2 regions of the Metabacillus sp. 113a genome follow, and region 2 is predicted to be linked to the other one. Evidence: riboswitches for the same ligand, from Rfam matches in the RefSeq annotation. Region 2 holds a riboswitch; the other holds the start of a gene.

Region 1 (9,618 bases), on a different contig from region 2:
GAAGCTAAGGTCATCTGATTGGAATTCATGACAGGCAAGGGAATACGGAGAAATAGGGGGAAATGAAAATGGCAAGAAAAGTTCTAGTATTGGGAGAATCACGAGATCAGTCATTGAGAAATGTATCCTTCGAAGCGATTGCTGCCGGGAAAATTGTTGCGGAGGGCGGAGAAATTGTAGCTGTTCTTATAGGGAATCAAGTATCCGGTCTTGGGGAAGAAATGATTCAATACGGTGCGGACCGTGTCATAGCTGTAGAAAATGAGAAGCTTTCAGCTTACACACCGGATGGGTTTTCACAGGCTCTGATGACGGTCATAGAGCAGGAAAATCCGGAAGGAATGGTGTTTGGGCATACTGCCCTCGGAAAGGATCTCTCGCCTAAAATTGCAGCAAAACTAAATACGGGACTGGTTTCGGATGCGATTAACGTAGAGGAGGCTGGAGGCAATATTGTCTTTACCCGCCCTATCTACTCCGGAAAGGCATTTGAAAAAGTGATCGTAACGGATGGCATGATTTTCGCGTCAATCCGTCCGAATAATATTGCCCCGCTTGAAAAAGACGAATCCAGATCAGGTGAGGTTCAAACAGCAGCAGCCGATATTAAAGATTTGCGCACAATTGTTAAAGATGTGATCCGCAAAGCAACGGAGGGAGTAGACCTTTCTGAAGCTAAAGTGATTGTTGCGGGAGGAAGAGGCGTTAAGAGCACAGAAGGCTTTAATCCGCTTAAGGAACTGGCAGATGTTTTAGGGGGCGCTGTCGGGGCATCCCGCGGAGCTTGTGATGCAGATTATTGCGATTACTCCCTTCAAATTGGCCAGACGGGTAAAGTGGTCACGCCGGACCTTTATATTGCGTGCGGCGTATCCGGAGCCATCCAGCACTTGGCTGGAATGTCCAACTCCAAAGTCATCGTTGCCATCAACAAGGATCCAGAAGCCAATATATTTAAAGTAGCGGACTACGGCATTGTCGGGGACCTGTTTGAGGTCGTCCCCCTGCTGACCGAAGAGTTTAAAAAGCTTAAAGTTCATTCATAAGCCAGTGCAGCCCCCGCAAAAAGCCTGTTTGCGGGGGCTCTAATGTTATTTAAACCTTGTGTCAGGAAGGATCATTCACCCGATTTCAAGCGGACAGGAAAAACGGTCTGATGTCGAAGGTGTAATGGCACAAGCTTACGCATACATATGTATACCTTAAGGAAGATAAGAATTAATACAGTCCCCTTCCAGCGCGTCAAGCGATACCAGTACCGAACCGGGTTATTCCTGCTAGGATTGGGTATAATGACTTCGAGGCAAAATCTTAGCACGCCTTACAGGAAGGTGCTATACTAAGTGCATATTCTTAAAGATTTAGGAGGAATTCTACATGGCTATTTCACACGTAACGGATCAAAACTTCTCTGCTGAGACTGGAGAAGGCGTTGTTCTTGCAGATTTTTGGGCTCCATGGTGCGGACCTTGCAAAATGATTGCCCCAGTACTGGAAGAGCTTGACCAAGACATGGGTGACAAAGTGAAAATCGTTAAGCTTGATGTTGATGAAAACCAGGAAACTGCTGGTAAGTACGGCGTAATGAGCATCCCGACTCTTCTCGTTTTCAAAAATGGAGAAGTAGTGGATAAAGCGGTTGGATATCAGCCGAAAGAAGCTCTTGCTGAATTACTTAATAAACACGCTTAATTGAAATAAGGAACCAGGCTGATTTATTGGTCTGGTTTTTTTATTTTTTTGCAGGAGGGCTGCATCATGGGGAACCGCTCGTGTAGAAGATGGGCGCCATTCCCGCTGCCGTCCGTTTTTCCGACACCACCGGTATCTGATCGGAAATTGCCTCCTCGGGCCAATACTCTGCGCCTGACACTGTTTCCAGCGCTATTCTTAGTAATTTTCCTATATATATCGTACAATATAAGGCAAATGACTGGATGGAAGTGGTTATATGAAAGACAAAATCAGAGAAAAATTAGCCATTCTTCCCGATCAGCCAGGCTGCTACCTCATGAAGGACAGACAGGGGACCATTATTTATGTCGGGAAAGCCAAAGTATTAAAGAACCGTGTCCGTTCTTACTTCAGCGGCTCTCATGACGGGAAGACGCAAAGGCTTGTCAATGAAATTGAGGATTTTGAATACATTGTGACGTCCTCTAATATCGAAGCCCTTATTTTAGAAATGAATCTGATTAAAAAATACGATCCAAAATATAATGTGATGCTCAAGGATGATAAGTCCTTTCCATTTATAAAAATAACCGGTGAACGCCATCCTCGGCTGATTGTTACGCGGAAAATCAAAAAAGACCGGGGGAAATATTTCGGCCCTTACCCAAATGTCCAGGCAGCCCGTGAAACGAAAAAGCTGCTGGACCGGCTGTATCCGCTGAGGAAATGCAACACTCTGCCAGACCGCGTCTGCCTGTATTACCATATGGGGCAGTGTCTTGCCCCTTGTGTATATACAGTAACGGAAGAAACAAACCGGAAAATGGTTGAGGAGATCAGCCGGTTTTTAAACGGCGGGTACAAGGAGATTAAAAAGGATTTAACCGATAAGATGTATAAAGCTTCAGAGGCTATGGATTTTGAGCGGGCAAAGGAGTACAGGGATCAGATCGTCCATATTGAAGCGACAATGGAGAAGCAGAAGATGTCGATGACGGATTTTGTGGACCGGGATGTGTTTGCTTATGCTTTTGATAAGGGCTGGATGTGTGTACAAGTATTTTTTGTCCGGCAAGGCAAGCTGATTGAACGGGATATTTCGATGTTTCCAATCTATAATGAACCGGATGAAGAATTTCTGACATTCCTGGGCCAGTTTTATCAGCAGAGCAATCATTTCCTGCCGAAGGAAATCATGATTCCGGACAGCGCTGATCTGGAATTGGCGGAGCAGCTTCTGAATGTGCGCGCGGTCCAGCCGAAGCGCGGTGCGAAGAAGGACTTGCTGATGCTCGCTCACAAAAATGCGAAAATTGCACTCCGCGAGAAATTTTCGTTAATCGAGCGGGATGAAGAGCGGACAATTAAGGCCATCGAGAATCTCGGCGATAAGCTGGGAATCGCCGTGCCAATCCGGATCGAAGCGTTTGACAACTCAAACATTCAAGGGTCTGATCCAGTTTCCGCAATGGTTGTTTTTATCGATGGGAAACCGGCCAAAAAAGAGTACCGTAAGTATAAAATCCGGACTGTTACCGGGCCTGATGATTATGAGTCCATGAGAGAGGTGGTCCGGAGAAGGTATTCCCGTGCATTGAAAGAAAACCTTCCTCTTCCCGATCTTATCGTGATTGATGGAGGAAAGGGGCAGATTTCTGCAGCAAAAGATGTTCTTGAGAATGAGCTGTCTCTGCAAATACCAGTATCCGGCCTTGTAAAAGATGATAAGCACAGGACTTCCAATTTGATGATTGGAGACCCGCTTGAGCTTGTTCAGCTCGAACGCAGCTCACAGGAGTTCTATCTGCTGCAGCGGATTCAGGATGAGGTCCATCGCTTTGCGATCACGTTCCACAGACAGCTCCGCGGAAAAAACGCGATTCAATCCATATTGGATGAAATCCCCGGCATCGGGGAAAAGCGGAGGAAGATGCTGCTGAAGCATTTCGGCTCTGTTAAAAAAATGAAGGAAGCGACCGTTGAGCAGATTAAAGAAGCCGGTGTTCCTTATGCGGCTGCAGAGCTGATATATGAAAAGTTAAAAGAATAGACTTGTGCTTTTCCTAATCCTCTGATAGAATACAAACTAATTTAATCAGGTCGTTTAGTTCGTTAAATGACGATAGAGGTGCGGACTTCAATAGTAGGCATAAGCAGGAAAATGGTTTTCCGTTTATGTATGCCGAAAGGGGAGCGCCGCCGAAGAGGAAAAGGTGCCATTGCTGATTCTTCTGGTTTTGCATTGAATAAATGCAGGGCTGTCAAGATTTTTATTCTTGGAGAGCTATCTCATTGTATGGGCGGAGAATTTTTTCGTTTATGCAAGCAATGGGAGGGGCATCCCATTGCTTTTTATTTTGGGCTCTTATCTGAAAGAACTTGCGATATACCATTGACCTAGAGGAGCGATAACGTGGGACTGATCGTACAAAAATTTGGAGGAACATCCGTAGGATCTGCAGATCGAATTTTGAATGTTGCAAAAAGAGTAATCCAGGAAAAAGAAAATGGCCATGACCTGGTGGTCGTCGTTTCGGCCATGGGGAAAACAACCGATCAGCTCGTATCGCTTGCGGGGGAACTTTCATCGAAGCCGGACAAAAGAGAAATGGATATGCTGCTGACTACAGGGGAACAGATCACGATTTCTTTACTAGCGATGGCTCTCCAGGCCAAGGGCTATGAAGCCGTTTCCTTGACCGGAGGCCAGGCGGGAATCTTCACTGAATCCCGGCATGGAAATGCACGCATAACCCGCATTGAAGATGACCGCATTACAGAAGAGCTGACCCGGGGGAAAATCGTTGTGGCAGCAGGTTTTCAGGGGAGAGATGAAAACGGGGAAATTACAACATTGGGAAGAGGCGGTTCGGATACAACAGCTGTTGCCCTTGCAGCGGCGCTGAAGGCAGATAAATGCGACATTTATACCGATGTGACGGGGGTCTATACGACCGATCCGCGCTATATCCAAGGAGCAAGAAAGCTTGCCGGCCTATCCTATGACGAAATGCTGGAGCTGGCAAATCTTGGTGCGGGTGTTCTTCATCCAAGAGCAGTAGAGTTTGCAAAAAATTATCAGGTTCCACTGGAAGTGCGTTCCAGTATGCAGGACGAGCGGGGAACGCTTATTGAGGAGGAAAGTGCATTGGAAGAAAATTTAATTGTTAAAGGAATTGCATTTGAGGACCAGGTAACAAGAGTGTCCGTTTGCGGCCTGCCGAATGATTTAAGCACCCTTTCGACTATATTTACGACACTGGCGGAGCATGGGGTAAACGTGGACATCATCATTCAAAGTCTGACAGATAAAGAGAACGGCACGATTTCTTTCTCAGTAAAAACAAATGATCTGGAAGAAACGATCGATGTGCTTGAGACTCATAAGAAAAAATTAAGGTTCAAGAAAATTGAATCGGAAAAAGGCTTATCCAAGGTTTCCATTGTCGGTTCCGGCATGGTTTCCAATCCCGGGGTGGCGGCAGGGATGTTTTCGGTGCTCGCCAAGGAGGGCATTGAAGTGAAAATGGTGAGCACCTCTGAAATTAAGGTATCCACTGTAATTGAGCAGGATGATATGGTGAGGGCAGTTGAAGCGCTTCATGAAGCATTCGAGCTATCCGGCAAAAAGGCGCCGGTTTAATAAACAGAATCAAAAGACATCTTCATCCTGTTCGAAGCACGAACAAAAAAGAACCCGGGAATGCTTTTCACCAAGCATTCCCGGGCTCTTCCTTTAGGTGCACCCTTGCTTTACAGACAGCCAGGTTAAGCCGGGATCCAAAAATCATGGCTTCCGGTCAATCTGTGATCATGTCCTTTTTATCCCATTTAACGGTCAAGATTACCTTGCCGGAGCGGCGTTTTACCTGCTCGTAGGCCTCAGCCGCATGCTTCCCGATTGTCTGAACCTGCTCTGCCAGAAAACCGGCCTCCAGCTGGAAGGATGGCTCCTTTTGAGCTTGAAAGCGGGTCAGGATCAGGTCGGAGGTCAATTCAAACTCCATTTCTCCCTGTTTTCTATGTAAGAGTGTCAGTGTCCCCCATCCGGATTGAAGAAAAAAACGGGGAAGCTCCTCTGCAGTTTCCAGCGGAAAGTGCCTTGCAAGCTTTCTGCCGGCCCAGTAAAGCAAAGAAGGATACTCCTGACCAAGGATTTCGGGAAGAAGGATCTCCCGCAGCATTTCATGGCCAAAAGCAGGGACTGACAGCTCCTCATACTTTTCAGCCTCTACTTGATTACGTGTCGTTTTCATTTCATTTCCCCTCTCTCTATGCTCATTATATATCAAGACCGTAGGCTATTAACATGAAATAAAAGGAAGATCGGGCTTAAGAGGGTTCCATATTAGGAGAGGCCAAGGGCAAGGAATGATTCCTTCTTGCCATACTAAGCTCTTAAGCATATTTTCTCTCACATTTCAATATAGTAATAAAGTTAATTTTGTGAAGAACGAAAATAATTCCGAAAATTATAATTTATGAACACGTTTTCTTGACGCTCTATTATGTTAGGAGTAAAATGAATTTGTCACATTTTATCAGTTTATAATTATGATGGAGCGGCGGTTTAGTCAAAAGTTTCCAATGCAGAACTGCCAGATTCAAAGTCATGCTCCCTGATCATCCGGGCGAGAGAATTATGACAGCATATTGGGAAATAAGGTTGGATAAAATGCTATTTTAATAGCTTGCCATGACAAAGCCCTCCCATGCTCCAGACTGTAAAATGGGGATAGGAGAAAACCCAATAAAAACTACAGATTATCATTGATTAGGGGGTAAAGGAATTATGGCTGGAAATAAGGAGTTTGCGCTGCGCAGACTGCACTCGCTGCTGGGGGTTATTCCTGTAGGAATCTTCCTGATTCAGCATCTTGTTGTCAACAATTTTGCGACTAGAGGAGAAGAAGCATTTAATGAGGCGGCTCATTTTATGGAGAGCCTGCCATTCAGGATTGTTTTAGAAACATTTATCATTTTCCTGCCGCTATTATTCCACGCTATTTATGGTGTTTATATTGCTTTTACGGCGAAAAATAATGCTTCCCGCTATGGCTATTTCAGAAACTGGATGTTTGTCCTGCAGCGGTTCAGCGGCATTGTTACATTTGTATTCGTTGCATGGCATGTGTGGGAAACAAGAATTGCCGCTGCATTCGGAGCGACGGTCAATTTTTCTATGATGGAAAATATTCTTAGCAATCCGGCAATGGTCGCTTTCTATGTGGTGGGTGTTGTTTCCACAGTGTTCCACTTTGCAAACGGGCTCTGGTCTTTCTGCGTAACCTGGGGAATTACGGTTACACCTCGTTCCCAGCTGATTTCAACCTATGTAACACTTGCTGTGTTTGTTGCACTTGCTTACGTAGGAGTAAGTTCCATCTTTGCATTTGTTTAATTGAGGAAACGTCAATCAAGGGAGTGGGCTAGATGAACAACAATCGGATTACAATCGTCGGCGGCGGTTTGGCCGGCTTAATGGCTACTATAAAGGCTGCCGAAAAGGGAGTCAGCGTGGATCTTTTTTCACTCGTTCCTGTTAAGCGTTCACATTCAGTGTGCGCACAGGGCGGCATCAATGGAGCGGTGAATACAAAGGGTGAGGGGGATTCCCCCTGGGAGCATTTTGATGACACGGTTTACGGGGGAGACTTTTTGGCGAATCAGCCTCCGGTAAAAGCAATGTGTGAAGCTGCTCCTTCTATCATTCATCTTCTTGACCGTATGGGCGTCATGTTTAACCGTACCCCTGAAGGACTGCTTGACTTCCGCCGCTTTGGGGGAACTCAGCATCACAGAACAGCTTTTGCGGGCGCTACAACCGGCCAGCAGCTGCTTTATGCACTGGATGAGCAGGTCCGCCGCTATGAAGTGGCAGGGCTTGTCAGAAAGTTCGAAGGCTGGGAATTCCTTGGAATCGTTTTGGATGATGACCGGGTCTGCCGCGGGATTACTGCTCAGAATCTGTCGTCCATGGAAATCAAATCGTTCCGGTCCGATGCAGTCATTATGGCAACGGGCGGACCTGGAATTGTATTCGGCAAATCCACGAACTCTGTCATAAATACGGGCTCTGCTGCTTCAATCGTCTACCAGCAGGGTGCCTATTATTCCAATGCTGAATTTATTCAGATTCACCCGACCGCGATTCCGGGGGATGATAAGCTTCGCCTCATGAGTGAATCCGCAAGGGGGGAAGGCGGCCGTGTCTGGACATATAAAGACGGGAAGCCATGGTACTTCCTAGAAGAGAAATATCCGGCTTACGGAAATCTTGTGCCAAGGGATATCGCTACAAGAGAAATCTTCGACGTCTGCGTAAATCAGAAGCTTGGAATCAATGGGGAAAACATGGTTTATCTCGATTTATCCCATAAAGACCCGAAAGAGCTGGATATTAAACTTGGCGGAATCATCGAAATCTATGAAAAATTCATGGGGGATGATCCGCGCAAAGTTCCGATGAAAATCTTCCCTGCCGTTCACTATTCCATGGGCGGACTGTGGGTGGATTACGATCAGATGACGAACATCCCGGGACTGTTTGCAGCAGGCGAATGCGATTATTCCATGCACGGAGCGAACCGTCTTGGTGCCAACTCCCTTCTTTCCGCTATTTACGGAGGAATGGTGGCAGGTCCAAGTGCTGCGAAATACGCACAGGGACTTGAATCATTTGCAGAAGATCTTCCATCCAGCGTCTATGAACGCCACGAGAAGGAAGAGCAGGAAAAGTGGGATTCCATCATGAGCATGGATGGAGATGAGAATGCCTACGTGATTCATAAAGAACTTGGAGAATGGATGACAGCGAACGCAACAGTTGTCCGCTACAACGATAAGCTTCTGGAAACAGATGAGAAGATTCAGGAACTGATGCACCGCTATGAACGCATTAACATAAATGATACGGCAAAATGGAGCAACCAGGGGGCTGCTTTCACCCGCCAGCTGAAGAATATGCTCAGCCTGTCCCGTGTCATAACACTTGGAGCCTATAACCGAAATGAGAGCCGGGGGGCTCACTATAAGCCTGATTTCCCTGAACGGAATGATGAAGACTTCCTTAAAACGACGATGGCTAAATTCGTGGGCGACCATGAAGCTCCGGCTCTGCATTATGAAGAAGTAGATACATCTCTTATTACTCCGAGAAAAAGGGATTATTCCAAGAAGAAAGGAGCAAAAGCATGAGTGAGAAAAAAATCATTCGCTTTGTGATTTCACGTCAGGAATCTCCGGATGCAGCTCCTTATGATGAGGAGTTCGAACTTGAACACCGTCCGAACATGAATGTAATTTCGGCTCTAATGGAAATCAGACGTAATCCCGTTAATGCAAAAGGGGAGCCGACTACCCCGATAAACTGGGATATGAACTGCCTGGAAGAGGTATGCGGCGCCTGTTCCATGGTGATCAACGGCAAGCCTCGGCAGTCGTGTACAGCACTTGTCGACCAGCTGGAGCAGCCGATCCGCCTTGCGCCGATGAAAACATTTCCGGTCATCCGCGACCTTCAGGTAGACCGAAGCAGAATGTTCGATTCCCTTAAAAAGGTGAAAGCGTGGATTCCGATTGATGGAACGTATGATCTTGGTCCGGGACCCCGCATGCCGGAGAAAAAGCGTCAGTGGGCCTACGAGTTATCGAAGTGTATGACATGCGGCGTCTGCCTGGAAGCATGTCCGAATGTTAACAGCAAATCAAACTTCATCGGACCGGCTCCGCTTTCGCAGGTTCGCTTGTTTAACGCTCATCCTACCGGAGCTATGAATAAATCAGAACGCCTAGACGCTTTGATGGGTGATGGAGGACTTGCAGATTGCGGAAACTCCCAAAACTGCGTGCAGTCGTGTCCGAAGGGCATTCCGCTGACAACCTCTATTGCAGCACTTAACAGAGATACAAACCTGCAGGCATTCCGCAATTTCTTTGGAAGCG
Region 2 (9,618 bases):
ATGGATCCAATGCTGATCCACACTGTAAATACAACGAAATCTGCAGCAGACGGGTCTGAATTTTCTTTTGAATCATATGTAACCAAAGACAACTCTTATGTATCTCAAAATGGCGGAGAGTGGGCCGTAATGGCCACAGATCCTAATAACCCAATGGTACGATCTGAAGCTCAATCAAACCCGGCGGCTGATTTGGAAGGATTACAAGAAGTTGCAGGAGATATTAAGGTCAAAGAAGAAGACAGTGAATACATCATTTCTATTGATGAACCGAAGGAAGAATTCCTAAATCTTTATGGAGATATGGTTAATCAAATTACTTCTTCTCTTGGCGTAGACGGTGCATCTGCAGAATTAACTGATTTAAAGCTCTCTTATTCAATTGATAAAGAGACCTTCTTGCAGAATACTACAACTGTCATGATGTCAATGACAGTAGATGTTGAAGGCCAAACCATTGCCCTCGATCAGAAAGTCGATGGCACGTTCAGCAAGTACAATGAACTGAATGACCTGGAAGTCCCTGAAGAAGTAACCGATTCTGCACAGCCAATGGAGTAAATAATCAAATTGGACTTGCCGGTGGACTAGTGTGACTGCGAAGAACCCCCACCGTCAAATGGTTAGCCCGTTTAAAGCTTATCCATACGGATATCCAATCTAAATAAAAGGCTCTGTTAATTTAGCTTTTGATTACAGCCAGCAGGCGTTCGTTTATCTTTGGGCGGGCGGTAAGCCTCCTTGCCGCTATGCGGCAGCGGGATCTGCCCTATCCTGCCGCTCTCAAACGTAAAGGCTCACGCCCTTCTTTTCAGTCAACAGGTTTTAGTAATCAGCCCCATGCTTTAACATAGCCAATTAAAAAATGAACCGGCTGCCTTATGCCGGTTCATTTTCTATCTATTAGATACGATTTTCATCTGTCTTTTTTGCTTTTTCTTCATCCTCGTCCATCATCCCGCGGGTAGCATTTTTGAATTCCCGGAGCGTTCTTCCTGCTGCTTTCCCAAGCTCCGGAAGCTTTTTTGGTCCAAACAGCAGCAGTGCCACCACTAGTATCAATAAGATTTCTCCAAATCCCAAACTGCCCATATTCTAATCCCCTTTGTGTTACAGTTTGTCAGTCTTGATTAAATTATAGGTGATTTACTGGGAAAAACCAAGAGAATACTTATAATTTTCTGACGGATTCGCAGGTGGAAGGTTAAGGTAATCTGATGTTTCCATTGACGATTCTTATGAAATCATTTATCATTTTCAAGTATCATAATTCAATAAGAAAAATCCTCACTCCATATCTCGGTGAGGTAGAGGTTGCACCAATTATTAGTAACCGGGCTGAAGCCGTTGGGGCTGTTGATGTCTGTTGAAAGGAAAAGGTGCCGAAGCAAGCTGATACCAATCATCAGTCCTTGCTGGGCCTGTATTTAATAAATACAGGACTGCCGCAGTATTCATCGCGGAGCGCTATCAGGAGATAGGTTGAGGCGACTATGTATAGGAAACGCATGGATTGCTCCATGCTTTTTTATTTATGTGCATAACGTCCTCCATCTTCCTTTAAGCAGCAAATCATATAAGGAGGATTTACAATGGAACAAAAAAAATGGGGCTTTTGGCTGCTATCTGCTTTTGTAATCGGAAATATGGTCGGATCCGGCATTTTCATGCTTCCGAGCACACTTGCACAAATGGCCAGTCCTATGGGAGTAGCCTCTGCATGGCTGGTTACCGGCCTCGGGGTCTTAATGATTGCCCTCGTATTTGGAAATCTTTCGGTGAGAAAGCCGGAGTTAACCGGGGGGCCTCAAAGCTACGCAAGGGCCATGTTTAAATCAGAGAAAACCGGAAAGGCTGCAGGATTTAGTATGGTGTGGGGCTACTGGGTAGCAAACTGGATCAGCAATGTTGCCATCATCACAAGCTTTGCAGGTTACTTATCGGCATTTCTTCCAATCATGAAAGATACGACCGTCCTCTTTTCTGTCGGGCCTCAGGAAATCGAACAAGGCCGGCTGATTACTTTTGCTGTTTGCACCATCTTATTATGGGGAACTCATACAATTCTTGTGAACAATTTGAATGCAGCAGGCCGGCTGAATTTTGCTGCTACCGCATCGAAGGTAATCGGCTTTATGCTCTTTATTGGCGCTGCCCTGTTCGCATTTCAGGGAGCAAGCACTGGAGAATGGTACTTCGAAGTCCAATCAAACGGGGAACCACAAGGACTTTTTAAGCAGGTACAGCTTGCAGCTGTTTCAACCCTCTGGGCTTTTGTAGGAATCGAATCGGCTGTGATCCTGTCCGGGCGTGCCCGCTCCCAGTCAGATGTAAAAAAAGCAACGATTTTTGGATTGCTGGTTGCGCTATCCATTTATATGATTACGACATTGCTTACAATGGGTGTTATTCCAAGAGAAGAATTAATGCAGTCTGACAAGCCATTTGTTGATGTTCTCGCTCTTTTCCTTGGAGACGCCGGCGGGACAGCGATGGCCATTCTTGCCCTTATCTCCTTATTCGGTTCTACTCTGGGCTGGATTTTAATGAGCTCAGAAGTCGCCTACCAGGCAGCCAAGTCTGGAATTTTCCCGGCTGCATTCGGAAAAAACAATAAAAAAGGAAGCCCTGTGGTTTCCCTCACGATTACCAATATCATGTCACAGCTGTTTATCTTTTCAGTTATCTCAGGCACAATCAGTGAAGCTTACACGTTCCTTACAACTTCAGCTACACTTGCCTATCTGATTCCATACCTTGTTTCTTCTATCTATTATTTAAAGCTCGTTTTAAACGGCGAAACGTTCAGCGAAATCAAAGGATCCAGAGTAAGAGAAGGATTGATTGCTTCACTGGCGCTGATCTACAGTGTGTACGTTATCATCTCCGGAACGTCAGACCTTAAGACATTCTTCCTCGGCATCGGTCTCTTCCTTGCAGGCCTGATTGTGTATCCTCTTCTTAATCGGAAGAAGCATAAACAGCCGGATTCAGATTCCGGCACACTATAAATCTGTAAAATAAAGCCCGGGAGTGCTGAATAAGCATTCCCGGGCTTTTTCTTATTCTATTCAACTCAGCTTTTGATTGCAGCAGGCTTGCGTAAGCCTTCCGCTCCAATTAACAGGTACTGTGGCAATCAGCACCATGTCTCATGATAGCCATTCTTTTAAGCTGATTTTAAGTATCTTTATTCCAGGATGTCTTTCTTTATAATCTTGTTATACTGTCCTGTTCGCTATTTTTGAGCTGTATAACAAAAAGCCCTAATGGACTTTTTGCTATCTTTTCGTCTGCCAATATAAAGTACCGCTAATAAAGGTCACTAAAAGGAAGGCTGCAATTGCTGCCAGGAAAAAATGACTGCTGAAGTACTTGTCCTCTTCTTCTTTATTTTCCTGCAGATTTTGACTGATGCCCTGGCCTTCCGGAATAGCGGGTTCCAGTTTTGCTGAAGCCAGTTCCTGCCCATCCTCGCCGTGTACAACCAGCTCATTTAGCCGATTTATCTTTGTTGTCACCTTTTCATCTTTGCCTTTAGTATAGGGAATAGGTTCCGTTAGTTGAAGCGGTTCTTTTTTATCATTTACAAGCGAAGCCGCAGGCGCGATTTCTTTCGTTTCAAAGTGTCCAAATCCATAATCAAGTAATTTTTCTGTATCATTATACGTACCACTGTCATTAGGGGACTTTAGTGTTACTGCAATTAAGCTTAACCCATTTTTTTGCGCTGCTGTAACAAGGGTAAAGCCTGATTGGGACACGAACCCGTTCTTTCCGCCCGTCACCCCTTCATAAGGCCGCTGCTTCAGCATTTTATGGTGGGTTAAAAGAGTCGTTTGCCAGGTCTCCCCTTCCCATTCCATAGATTTTGTTCCAAAAATTTCTGCAAATTGCTCATTCTTTATGGCATACTTTGTTATTTTGCCCATATCCGCTGCAGTTGTCCGATGGTCCGGATCAAACAGACCGCTTGGATTTACAAAGTTCGTTTGCTCAACCCCAACGTCTTTTAGTAAATATTCATTCAAATCCTTCGAAAACTGCTCGACATTTCCGCTCATATGTTCAGCTATAGCAATTGCCGCATCATTTCCGGAGTTAATCAGCATTCCCTGAATCAGCCGTTTAAGAGGAACCTGCTCTCCTTCTTCCAGAAAAACTTTAGTCCCTTCTGCATTCCTGGCCTTTTCACTTACTGTTACGATTTCATCCAAATCCCCGTTTTCAATTGCATAAATAGCGGTTGCGATTTTTGTAATACTCGCAGGGTACATAGAAGCATGACCATTCTTTTCGTATAAAATACGCCCAGTTTTTGCATCCATTAAAACGGCTCCTTCACTTTTCAGCGAAAGGTCAGGATCCTTAATGCCGCTTGCTTTGTCCGGGTGCATGATAATGAATAGTGTGAAAGCCGCGATCATCGTGTGCAGGATCTGCTTCATGGATTTACTCTCCTTATCTGTTCCGTTCATAGTTAGTCCTTTTCTAGAATATCAACTTCACAATCTGAAAACAATGTAAATTAATTGAATTCGCTGCATATTCTTACATGGATGAAAACAAAAAAAGGAACCCTGCAGCATCCCGGGTTCCTTTTTTTCATTTCTGAATCAGTTTTTTTTGAAGATACCGGATCGTTTCTCCATCTGTTGCTGCAGGCAGCTCAAATTGCTGCTGATAGGGCTCGTCCCCCTTACCCGTAACGACAATCCAGTCCTTTGGTTTTGCAATCTTAAACATATGCTTGATAGCCATAGTACGGTCAGGAATAAGAGATCCCTTCTCACTGCCGAATGTTTCCTGAAGCCTGATTAATTCATCCATTAATTCATGCTCGGGTACACCGTTGGCATCATCCTGTGTCAGAATGTATCCATCACTCAAATCAGAGGACAATTGAATCATTTCGCTGCGCTTTGATTCATCTCTCCCTCCCCTGAAGCCAAAAATGTGATAAACATTTTCTGCCCCGCATTCTCTTGCAGTTTTCAGACAATGATACAGCGCGTCAGGAGTATGGGCATAATCGACCATGCAGGTAGGCTCGCCCTTCTGCACATACATCTCATTCCTGCCGGGAACTCCGGAAAAGCTTAACAGCGCCTCTTGAATCACTCGCGATTCGATCCCGATTTGTTGAGCTGCCAGAAAAGCCAGTCCTGCATTAAACACGTTATGAAGACCTGGAATCGCAAGCTGGATAAAATGACCTCTATTTTCAGTTTCTTTAAAAATGGCAGACGGTAGCGTATTTGCCTTCCATTCTGATAAACTAAGGTCATTTTCAAGGCCTTCCCCGAATGTCAGAACATCATGTCCTTCTGCCTTTATATTTTCTGTAAGCTTCCTTCCCCACGGTGTATCCGTATTAACAATCGCCTTCCCTGCAGGGGACATCTGGGCGAATAGCCGGGACTTCACTTGAAAATATTCCTCCATCGTATCATGGTAATCGAGATGATCCCGGTCGAGGTTCGTAAACAGCGCGTAATCAAATTGAAGGCCTTCCACGCGATGCTGGCTGATGCCATGTGATGAAACCTCCATCACTGCAAACTCATCCCTGCTCAGATGAAGCAATTTCTGAAGCTCGAGGCTGTCCGGAGTTGTATTGGAGGCTCTGTACCATTTTCCATTTATGTAATTGGCGATTGAACCAAAAAGGGCGCAGGAATATCCCGCTGATTCTACTATATGTTTTATCATATAAGCAGTCGTGGTTTTCCCGTTCGTTCCGGTAATTCCGATCATTTTATGTTTCTGCTGAGGATTGCCGTAAAAAGCGATGGCCATTTCCGCCATCTGCTTTCTGCTGTCGTTCAGGTGAACATAGGGAACAGGAAGGTTATTAAGTGCTTTTTCTCCAGCGACAGCCACAGCCCCTGCTTCAATCGCAGCGTTGATATATTGGTGTCCATCCTGGTCATGACCCGAAATGGCAATAAAAAAATCTCCCGCCTTCACGCATCTTGAATCGGACGTAATCCCTTTTATTTCAATGGATTTAAGATTTTCCAATTCAGGCTCGGGACGGATGGATGAAGATAAAAGCAGCTGATGTAAATTCATAAGGTTGAAACTCCTTCATTTATCTTTTTCACATGGTTCGAAATCCGCCTGTGTTTTTTATCCTTGCCGGGTGATTTTATTATTTGCTGAAAAAAGGGTTTACCCTGAGTTATAATCTGGAAATTGCATGGAAGCGGAGTATGAAAGCTTATGGGAAAAGGGCGCTGCTTCTGAGAAACAGCACCCTATAAGAGACGGTCATTATTTCGGTTTAGTCATTTGCTCTGGAATGACATATTCATCAAATTGCTTTTCAGTAAGAAGATTAAGCTGCAAAGCCGATTCTTTTAAAGTCAGACCTTCTTTATGGGCATGCTTCGCAATTTTTGCTGCATTTTCATATCCGATGTGCGGATTTAATGCCGTAACGAGCATGAGAGATTCTTTAAGGTATTTGCCGATCACCTCATGATTCGGCTGGATCCCTTTGGCACAGTGCTCATTAAAGGAAAGAAGGGCATCTGAAAGCAGTCGGACGGATTGAAGGAAGTTATACAAAATGACCGGCTTATATACATTTAATTCAAAGTTCCCCTGGCTTGCTGCAAAGCCTATTGCTGCATCATTCCCCATTACCTGAACCGCCGTCATTGTTAAAGCCTCGCTTTGCGTCGGGTTGACTTTCCCTGGCATGATGGAGCTTCCAGGTTCATTTTCAGGAATAATCAGCTCGCCAATTCCGCATCTGGGGCCGCTGGCTAAAAAGCGCACATCGTTTGCAATTTTCATTGCATCGGCAGCCAGCCCTTTAATGGCTCCATGGGCATAAACCATTTCATCGTGAGAGGTTAATGCATGGAACTTATTCGCAGAAGAAATAAATGGGAAGCCTGTATACCTGGCAATTTCCTGAGCTGCTTCATCCCCAAATTCAGGATGGGCATTGATGCCGGTTCCAACAGCTGTTCCTCCTATCGCAAGGTTAAGCAAGTGGGAAGTACCTTCTTCTATCATTCCCTTTGATCGTTCAAGCATATAGGACCAGCCGCTGATCTCCTGGCCAAGTGTAATCGGAGTCGCATCCTGCAAATGAGTCCGGCCAATTTTCACGATGTCCTGAAACTGACCGGATTTTTCCTCCAGCGTCTTCTGGAGCTGTTCCACAGCAGGAAGGAGCTGGTCTTTTACCGCTCTTAAAGCGGCAATGTGCATCGCAGTCGGAAACGTATCGTTTGAGCTCTGGCTCATGTTCACATCATCATTTGCATGGATTTTGGCTTCCCCTTCACCAAGAATCTCATTGCCCCTTCTCGCGACAACCTCATTTACATTCATATTGCTTTGAGTGCCGCTTCCCGTTTGCCAAACTGCCAGCGGAAACTGCTCGTCCCACTTCCCATCAAGAATTTCATCACATGCCTGGACAATCGCTTCTGCTTTTGCTGCCGTAAGCTTTCCTAATTTTTCATTGGAAACAGCCGCACTTCGTTTTAAAACGGCAAATGCATAAATAACTTCCAGCGGCATTTTTTCGGTACCGATTTTAAAGTTCTCCTTGCTCCTCTGTGTCTGGGCTCCCCACATTTTATCTGCCGGAACCTCAATTTCCCCCATTGTATCCTTCTCAATTCTTGTTTGCATGATTATTGATCCCTCCCCTCATTCATTCCCCCATGAACCTGCCGCTTAATCCCTCATTTCTTCTTTGAGCAAAGAAAAAAGCTCAACGTCCTGAAATTTCCCATTCATCCATTCGTATTTCCTCAGCCTTCCCTCGTACCGGAAGTTCAGCTTTTTGAGAAGACCGATCGAACTTAGATTATCGGGCACGACTTTTGCTTCAATCCTGTTTGCCCCCATCTCTCTAAAGGAAAGATTAAACAACAATTGAAGCGCCTCTGCCATGTAACCCTGGCCCCAATAAGGCATGCCGAGCTCATAGCCAATTTCACCTCTGGAATTTTCCTCATCCCACTCGTTAAATCCGCATGTTCCGAGCAATTCGTTCGTATTCTGATCAAGAATTGACCACCGGAATGCTTTCCTCTTTCCCGAGAGTGACCGAAGAATATAGATCATGGATCTGACTTCGGTTATCGTGCCTGCTGCCTGCATATTTAAATAACGGACCACTTCCGGATCAGACCAAATCGGGTACAGCTGCTCCGCATCCTTTTCTTCCAATTCCCTAAGCCGGACTCTCTCCCCTATTCTTTTCATGGTTACTCTCCCATAGACTTGTTTTTTAAAAACCCGCTCATCCTTAGAGTGTTTGTATTTAGGATTTGTTCTGCCATACTCTTTTGATGTATAAGAAACCGAATAATTTCTCTCAAAAGAACATATGAAAAGCTTCCAGTTCTTCCTTGCTGCCCATTAATCGTATTTGAGCCAAAAACATCTTCCTTTTCTTTTATGATTTCATCATCTTAACGGGTACAAGCCCGAATGTCCAGAGTACTTACTGACTCCACCTGCTATAATGAATGTGTCCCTGCTGCTCTCATCCTGCAGCATAACCCATCCGGACATCGGACAGACTGAAACCTGCCGATTGAATATACGTACTATTAGCTACTAACCATAAAAGGGGGAGATTGTATGGAAACGAAAGAATTACTGCAGCACTCATTATCTGAAGTGGAAAAATGGGAAAAAGATCAGCAGGGCTTATGGTTCTGGGAAAAAATCACCCGGCTCCCTTTTAAGCTTTTAGACAGGATCACCCCTGCTTTTCTGCAGAAAAAAATCGGAGTTCTTCTGGATGAAATCGGCAGCTACGTTCAGTCAGGAGGAAAGTACCTGACTCAGGAGAAAATGATGCTCAATAAACTGGCTGAAAAGTCAGGGAGAGAAATTGAAACGATCGAAGAAGCAGCAATGATCCCTGTTGCAGACATGAAAAAGGTATGTGAAGAAATCAGAGCGTCACGCGGCAACCTTGCGACGGTTCAAGGAGCTTCTACAGGATTTGGAGGAATGTTCACTCTCGCTTTGGATATCCCTGTTATTTTGGGGCTCTCCCTTAAAACTCTGCAGGAGATTGCGATTGCCCACGGATATGATCCGAAGCAAAAAGAAGAGCGGGTGTTTATCGTTAAATGCCTTCAATTTACTTCAGCGGATATCGTTGGAAAACAGGCCATCCTAAATGAGCTGGCAGGATTTCATAAGAGAACCGATTCCTCCGAAGTCTTTTCCCAGCTTCAAGGGTGGAGGGAAGTCATGTATTCCTACAGAGACACATATGGAATCAAAAAGCTTCTTCAGATGATTCCGATTGCAGGAATGGTGTTTGGGGCTTTAACGAATCGCTCCATGATTAAAGAACTTGCCGAAACTGGAACAATGCTTTACCAAAAAAGAAGAATCCTTGCAAGGCTGGACGAGCTGGAAGAAACAGATGCAAATCCGGCTCTAATCGAAACGGCCGAGACTTCGACAGAATCTTCAGGAGATTAAGTCAAAATCTTCTTGACAGTATTCCTTACTAAATGTATCGTAAAGTCAGCTACTTTGCTTAGCAAGGTAGCTAACTTTACGCCCCACTATCTTGTTATGCAATACAGCAAAGGAGGGTTGATTGTGTCAAGTCGCAGTCAA

Evidence for each region. A riboswitch is a leader RNA that binds a small molecule or an ion and turns the genes downstream of it on or off. The one in region 2 is predicted to bind lysine.
Region 1: it holds a riboswitch for lysine, as region 2 does, so the genes downstream of both, ACQCVE_RS06845 (aspartate kinase) here and ACQCVE_RS09375 (amino acid permease) in region 2, are expected to answer to the same signal.

Annotation. Positions count from the first base shown of each region.
Region 1 is NZ_JBNILJ010000003.1:113,268-122,885, reverse strand. Features, by position in the region: gene ACQCVE_RS06865 (electron transfer flavoprotein subunit beta/FixA family protein) at 1-18, shown strand, start outside; gene ACQCVE_RS06860 (electron transfer flavoprotein subunit alpha/FixB family protein) at 69-1,046, shown strand; gene trxA (thioredoxin) at 1,378-1,692, shown strand; gene uvrC (excinuclease ABC subunit UvrC) at 1,952-3,724, shown strand; lysine riboswitch at 3,790-3,969, shown strand; gene ACQCVE_RS06845 (aspartate kinase) at 4,088-5,317, shown strand; gene ACQCVE_RS06840 (YslB family protein) at 5,475-5,930, opposite strand; gene ACQCVE_RS06835 (succinate dehydrogenase cytochrome b558 subunit) at 6,467-7,075, shown strand; gene sdhA (succinate dehydrogenase flavoprotein subunit) at 7,108-8,871, shown strand; gene sdhB (succinate dehydrogenase iron-sulfur subunit) at 8,868-9,618, shown strand, end outside.
Region 2 is NZ_JBNILJ010000004.1:222,603-232,220, reverse strand. Features, by position in the region: gene ACQCVE_RS09385 (DUF6612 family protein) at 1-561, shown strand, start outside; gene ACQCVE_RS09380 (twin-arginine translocase TatA/TatE family subunit) at 904-1,092, opposite strand; lysine riboswitch at 1,301-1,478, shown strand; gene ACQCVE_RS09375 (amino acid permease) at 1,593-3,011, shown strand; gene ACQCVE_RS09370 (D-alanyl-D-alanine carboxypeptidase family protein) at 3,282-4,448, opposite strand; gene ACQCVE_RS09365 (UDP-N-acetylmuramoyl-L-alanyl-D-glutamate--2,6-diaminopimelate ligase) at 4,606-6,075, opposite strand; gene fumC (class II fumarate hydratase) at 6,277-7,656, opposite strand; gene ACQCVE_RS09355 (GNAT family N-acetyltransferase) at 7,702-8,235, opposite strand; partial or broken gene ACQCVE_RS09350 (DUF3970 family protein) at 8,275-8,361, opposite strand; gene ACQCVE_RS09345 (EcsC family protein) at 8,617-9,477, shown strand; gene ACQCVE_RS09340 (PadR family transcriptional regulator) at 9,601-9,618, shown strand, end outside.